Regions from separate parts of the Actinoplanes sichuanensis genome, predicted to be linked through region 1. Evidence: riboswitches for the same ligand, from Rfam matches in the RefSeq annotation. Region 1 holds a riboswitch; the other holds the start of a gene.
What was found. Region 1 has a riboswitch for thiamine pyrophosphate ahead of Q0Z83_RS40445 (thiamine phosphate synthase). Riboswitches for the same ligand answer to the same signal wherever they lie in the genome.
Positions count from the first base shown of each region.

Region 2: it holds a riboswitch for thiamine pyrophosphate, as region 1 does, so the genes downstream of both, Q0Z83_RS37430 (ECF transporter S component) here and Q0Z83_RS40445 (thiamine phosphate synthase) in region 1, are expected to answer to the same signal.

Region 1 covers NZ_AP028461.1:8,827,020-8,830,417, reverse strand. The annotation lists gene Q0Z83_RS40450 (ABC-F family ATP-binding cassette domain-containing protein) at 1-1,112, shown strand, start outside; TPP riboswitch at 1,148-1,258, shown strand; gene Q0Z83_RS40445 (thiamine phosphate synthase) at 1,252-1,836, shown strand; gene thiO (glycine oxidase ThiO) at 1,833-3,008, shown strand; gene thiS (sulfur carrier protein ThiS) at 3,005-3,205, shown strand; gene Q0Z83_RS40430 (thiazole synthase) at 3,207-3,398, shown strand, end outside.
Region 2 covers NZ_AP028461.1:8,164,346-8,167,743, reverse strand. The annotation lists gene Q0Z83_RS37435 (ABC transporter ATP-binding protein) at 1-1,218, opposite strand, end outside; gene Q0Z83_RS37430 (ECF transporter S component) at 1,222-1,809, opposite strand; TPP riboswitch at 1,884-1,987, opposite strand; gene Q0Z83_RS37425 (alpha/beta fold hydrolase) at 2,046-2,861, shown strand; gene Q0Z83_RS37420 (DUF6328 family protein) at 2,893-3,396, shown strand.

The DNA of each region.
Region 1 (3,398 bases):
ACGAGGTACTGCTGCTCGACGAGCCGGACAACTTCCTCGACGTGCCGGCCAAACGCTGGCTGGAGCAACGGCTGCGCGAGTCGAACAAGTCGGTGCTCTACGTCTCACACGATCGCGAGTTGCTGGCCGAGACCGCGAGCCGGGTCGTCGCCGTCGAGGGTGGCGGCGCCTGGACCCATCCGGGCGGGTTCGCCTCCTGGCACGAGGCTCGGATGAACCGGCACGAGCGGATGGAGGAGCTGCGCCGCCGCTGGGACGAGGAGCACGAGAAGATCAAGGAACTGGTCTTCATGCTCAAGAACAAGGCCGCCTACAACGACGGCCTGGCCTCCCGCTATCAGGCCGCGCAGACTCGGCTCCGCAAGTTCGAGGAGGCCGGCCCGCCGCCGCTGCCACCGAAGGACCAGGCCGTCAAGATGAACCTGCGCGGTGGCCGCACCGGCAAGCGCGCGGTCATCTGTGAACAGCTCGAACTCGAGAACCTGACGTTCCCGTTCGACCTGGAGATCTGGTATGGCGACCGGGTCGCCGTGCTCGGCGCGAACGGCACCGGCAAGTCGCACTTCCTGCGCCTGCTCGCGGCCGGCGGCACCGACCCCGACCTGGAACACCGGCCCGTCGACGGGGCGCCGCTCGCGAAGGTCTCGCACGACGGCAAGGCACGGCTCGGGGCGCGGGTCCGGCCCGGCCACTTCTCGCAGACCCACGACCGGCCGGAACTCGTCGAGAAGACCCTCGTCGAGATCCTCTGGCGCGGTGACGAGCATCGGTCCGGACAGGACCGGGCCGGTGCCATGAAGCACCTCAACCGGTACGAGCTGGCCGCCCAGGGCGACCAGCGGTTCGGCACCCTCTCCGGTGGGCAGCAGGCGCGGTTCCTGGTGCTCCTGCTCGAATTGTCCGGGGCGACGGTGCTGCTCCTCGACGAGCCGACCGACAACCTGGACCTCGCCTCCGCCGAAGCGCTCGAGGAAGGACTGAAGGCGTTTGACGGTACGGTGATCGCGGTCACCCACGATCGGTGGTTCACCAGGTCTTTCGATCGCTTCGTGCTGTTCAGAGGGGACGGAGAAGTGGTCGAGGTTCCCGAGCCGGTCTGGGACGTCCGCTAGTTTTCTCGTCACGGACCGGTTAGGGTCCGGTTACAGACACAACCCACGGGAGTCCGGGCACCGGGCTGAGAGGGGGGCTGATGCGGCCCCCGACCGTCGAACCTGATCCGGGTAATGCCGGCGCAGGGAGGAGTTCTCCATGGGCGCATCCTTCCCCCGTATCCACGTCATAACCGATGACATCGACGTTGTTCGCGGTGTCGCCGGGCTTCCCGACGTGGCCGTCCAGATCAGAGTCAAGAGCAACGACGCTTCGGCGTACGCGTTGACCTGCGCCGCGATTGCGGTGTGCCGACCGGCCGGCACGATCGTGCTGGTCAACGACCGGGTCGGGGTCGCCCTCGCGGCTCAGGCGGACGGCGTACACCTCGGGGCCGACGACCTGCCGGTGTCCGCCGGACGCCGCGTCCTCGGCCCGACCGCGATCGTCGGCGCGACCTGCCGTGACCCCCGAGCGGCGCGAGCCGCCGTCGACGCCGGGGCGAGCTATCTCGGCGTCGGACCGGCCTTCCCCACGTCCACTAAGGACGGACTGCCGCCACCACTCGGGCCGGCCGCGATCGCGGCCGTCGCCGACGCGGTGCCGGGCACTCCGGTTCTGGCGATCGGCGGTATCACCGCGGAACGGGTGCCGCAGCTCGCGGTGCACGGGGTCGCGGCTGTCTCCGCCTTCGCGGCGGATCCGAAGGGGGCGGTCGCGGAATTCCTGGCGGTCCTGCCGTGAACCGCGATCTCGCAGCCTCTTCCGCCGCCGGCCCCGACGCGGTCCCCGACCGTGCCCCGACTCCTGACCCCGTTGCCGGCACCGACGGCGCCTCGACCCCCCTCTCTGCCGCGCCTCGCCGGATCGCGGTCGTCGGCGGCGGGATCATCGGGCTCGCCATCGCAGCGGAGTTGTCGGGCCGCGGCGCCGACGTCGTCGTTTACGAGTCGGCGCCGGACGGGACGGGCGGAGCCTGGCATGTCGCGGCCGGGATGCTCGCACCCGGTGGGGAGTCGGCCTTCGAGTATCCGCACCTCACCCGGCTGTTGGAAGCCGGGCAGGAGCTGTGGCCCTCGTTTGCGGCGGGCCTCGGAGACGTCGGCTACGACAGGACGGGGACGCTTTCGCTGGCGTTGACGGCGGATGACGTGGCCGAGGCGGCGAGGGAGTGGAAGCACCAGAAGTTGACGCCGCTGACCGGTTCGCAGGTGCGTGATCTCGAGGCGGCGATCTCACCTCGGGTTCGGGCGGGGGCGTTCGCGGCTGCTGAGCATCAGGTCGACCCGCGCAAGGTCGTCGCGGTTCTCCGGGATCGGTTGGCGGGCCGGATCATCACTCGCGAGATAACGGATCTATCCGAACTGGACGCTGACGGTGGGAGCGGGACGGGCGCTTCGGCAGGCCGGCCCGACGTGATCATCGTGGCCGCCGGGCATCGGACCGGGGCGCTCACCGGGCTGCCGATCCGGCCGGTCAAAGGGCAGGTGCTTCGGCTGCGCGGCGAACCCGGCCTGCTCGAGCACGTGATCGACGGCGCTGCCGACGGGCGGCACGTGTACCTGGTCCCGCGGGCCGACGGTGAGGTCGTGGTCGGCGCCACCCAGGAGGAACGTGCCGACCGGATGCCCACCGCCGCCGGTGTCCACGACCTGTTGCGCGCCGCCCTCGATCTGGTGCCGGGTCTGGCCGAACACGAACTCGCCGAGGTCACCGTCGGACACCGGCCGGGTACCCCGGACAACGCACCGATCCTCGGGTATCTCGACGACGACCGCCGCGTGGTGGTCGCGGCCGGACACTTCCGCAACGGCATCCTGCTCGCCCCGATCACCGCACGACTCATCGCCGACCTGGTGCTCACCGGCTCGGCCGATCCGATTCTCGACGCGTTCGGTCCCGGGAGGTTCCGATGAAACTGACGATCAACGGCCAGGCCCAGAGCCGGTCCGGTACCTGTTCGGTCGCGACCCTGGTCGCGGAGATCATCGCCGCCCAGCGTGGGGTGGCGGTCGCGGTCAACGGCACCGTGGTTCCACGTTCGACCTGGTCGGAGGTGGACCTCGTGGACGGCGACCGGATCGAGGTGCTCACCGCCGCGCAGGGAGGTTGACATGACGTTACTTCCGGAGAACGGGCTGATCCTCGGCACCGGCGGGGCGAACAGCCTCACCGCGCTGGAGGAGGCCATCGCCGCGTCCGAGTCGACCCTGGTCACGGTGGCGCTGCGGCGGGTGGACGCGGCCGGGCCGGGTCTGCTGCCGATGCTGGACCGGCTCGGGGTGCGGGTGCTGCCGAACACGGCC
Region 2 (3,398 bases), 660 kb from region 1:
GGTGGCCAGCGCGGTGGCCACGCTGAGCCGCCGGGCCTCCCCGCCGGAGAGGGTGTACGGGTTGGCCTCCGCGAGCCGGTCCAGCCGGAGCCGTTCGAGCAGCTCACCGACGATCCGGTCGACGTCGGCGGGGGAGCGGCCCAACCGGCGGGGCCCGAGCGCGAGCTCGTCGGTGACGCGGGACGTGACGAACTGGTGTTCCGGGTTCTGGAAGACCGACCCGATCCGGCCGGCCAGGGTCGCGGCCCGCCATCGGTGCGGCGGCCGGCTGTCACCGAACGCCTCGACCCGCCCGGACGTGGGTGCGAGCAGCCCGCCGAGCAGCAGCGCCAGGGTCGACTTGCCCGCGCCGTTGGGCCCGGTCACGGCCACCACCTCGCCCGCTCCGACATCTACCGAGACGGGGTCGAGGCGTCTGCTCACTTCGGCGCGCGTAGCCCGTACCAAATCGATGTCGGTCTTGGTTTTCGCCTTGCGCGGCGGGACCTGGAAACCCGGCACCCAGACGCCCTCGTCAGCGAGTTTGTCGCCGTAGGCGGCGAAGATCATCTCGGGTGAGCCGTCGGCGCGGACACCGCCGCCCGGCTCCAGGACCACCACCCGGTCGACCAGCGGAAGGGCCTCGGCGACCCGGTGTTCCACGATGATCAGCGTGGTGTCCGGGCCGGTGGCCCGGGCCAGCGCGTCGCGGATCAGCGCGGCGCCCGGCGGGTCCAGGTTCGCGGTCGGCTCGTCGAGCAGCAGCAGGCCGGGACGCAACGCGAGAACACCGGCGAGAGCGAGGCGTTGCGCCTCACCGCCGGAGAGGGCCGAGGTCGGACGATTGACGGGGTACGGGAAACCGACACGATCCAGCACGTCGGACACCCGTGGCCAGATCTCACCGGCGGGCACTCCCCGGTTCTCCGGGCCGAACGCCACGTCGTCGCCGCTGCGGGCCATCACCAGCTGGGTCTGCGGGTCCTGGAAGAGGATGCCGACCCGCTCGCGTGCCTTGCGCGGGTCGAGCCCGTCGATCCGGATCGTGCCCTCGGACTCGCCGGAGTCCTCGGGCAGCAGCCCGGCCAACGCGGCGAGCAGCGTGCTCTTGCCGGCCCCGGATGGGCCGAGTAGGAGCACCCGCTCGCCGTGCCGCACTTCCAGGTCCAGCCCGCGGACCGCCCACGAGCGGCGACCGGCGTGCCGCCACCCGAAGCCGCGGAGCTGAACGTCACTCATGTCTCAGACGGTTGCCCGTTCCCGGCCCGCTTCGAACCGGTCCAGCACCCCGGTCGGAGCGAGCGCCCGGACCAGCGCCCACGAACCGGCCCCGGCCAGGATCGCGCCGCTGAGGACGGTGATCGCCGCGTACGGGATCCGGTACGACCACAGGTCCATGCCGACCGTGTACTTGACGAAGTCGTAGGACGCCGCGCTGACCCCGGTCAGCGCACCGGCCAGGATCGCGGCCGGCAGCCGGTGGTTGCGGTAGAGCAGCAGTGCGAAGGCCAGTTCGGCGCCGAGGCCCTGGATCAGGCCGGAGACGATCGTGTCGACGCCCCACTGGCTGCCGAGCAGCGCGGACACGGTGGCCGCGACCAACTCGGTGTAGAGCGAGGCGCCCGGCTTTCGGATGATCAGACCGCCGAGGACGGCCGGGACCAGCCAGATGCCGTAGATGATGGTCTGCGCCGGTGGGAAGAACGCGAAGGCGCCCTCGGTGATCGACCAGACCGTGCCCCAGGCCCAGAAGATCACGCCGAACGCGACGGCGATGACGGAGGCGATGACGATGTCTATCGTCCGCCATCGATTGGACGTTGATGCCATTGGATTGCCTCCCAGTGGGTACCGGGAGGAGACGCACGCCGTGTTCCCTGGGCGGCGATGCCCAGGGCACGACGCGGCTGGAGAGACCGAGCTTCCTGCGCTGGCATTACCCAGATCAGGTACTAGGGTCTGCGGATTTCCCGCACTCTCAGCGCTGTGCGCTCCCCTGTCGGATTGGATGTGCTTCGATGACCGTAACACCTGGTAGCGGGGTATCACAGGGAGGGGACGACGTGATCGAGGTCAAAGCCCGGGGACTGACGTTCGACGTTCACGAGGGTGGGCCGGAGGACGGTGAACCGGTTCTCCTGCTGCACGGCTTTCCTCAGGATTCCCGGGAGTTCGACCTGGTTCTGCCGCATCTGCACGCGGCCGGGCTGCGGACCTACGCGATGGACCAGCGCGGCTGCTCACCGGGCGCCCGCCCGTCCGACGTCTCCGCCTACACCATGCCGTCGGTGACCGCCGACGCCGTCGCCGTCCTCGACTCGCTCGGCCTCGACAGCGCGCACGTCGTCGGCCACGACTGGGGCGCACAGGTGGCCTGGCAGCTGGCCGCCCGGCACCCGGACCGGGTGCGGACCCTCACCGCGATCTCCGTCCCGCACCCGCGGGCGCTGCTGCTCGCGATCCGGGTGCGGCCCAGCCAGAAGGCGCGGCTCGCCTACTTCGAGGTGTTCCGGCGGAGGTTCGCCGAGCGGCTGCTGCTCGCCCAGCATGCCCTGCCGTTGCGCCTGATGCTGCGGCCGATCGGCATGCGCGCTGAACAGTACGTGGCGGCGATGCGCGAACCGGGCCGGCTCACCGGCGGCCTCAACTGGTACCGCGCCTTCGACGCGTCCCAGATCGCGAACCTCGGTGAGGTGACGGTGCCGACCACCTACGTGTGGAGCGACAAGGACGGGGTGGTCGGGCTGACCGCGGCGCTGCGTACCAGGGACTGGGTGCGAGCCGACTACCAGCTGGTGGCGATGCGCGGCGTCAGTCACTGGGTGCCCGAGCAGGCGCCGCGTGAGCTGGCCGACGCGGTCCTGGCCCGGATCGGCGTTTGATCAAGGGGTCGGACGGGGAATTCGGCGCGTCATGGCGGTCGATTCCCACACCCCCCGAGAGACCGAGAAGCAGCGCTGGGACCGCAACTTCGCGGACCTGCTCCAGGAACTGCGGGTCGCGCAGACGGGCGTGCAGATCCTCTTCGCGTTCCTGCTGACCCTGCCGTTCAGCAGCGGCTTCCCGAACGTCACCGATTTCCAGAAGGACACCTACGTGGTCGCGCTGATCAGCGCGGCGTTCGCCACCGCGATGATCATCTCGCCGGTGGCGTTCCATCGGGCGCTGTTCCGGCAGGGCCGCAAACCCGAGCTGGTCCGGTACGCCCACAAGATGGCCACCGGTGGCCTGGCCTTCATGCTGATCGCGATGACGGCGAGCGTCCTGCTGATCACCGACTACCTGCTGGACTGGCAGTGGGCGATCCCGCTGACCATCGTCACCGGCGGCTGGTTCCTCACCTACTGGGCCATCCTGCCGTTCGCCCACCGCGAGTGGGGCGATGACGACGAGGACGCCGCCTCCGCCATCGACTGACC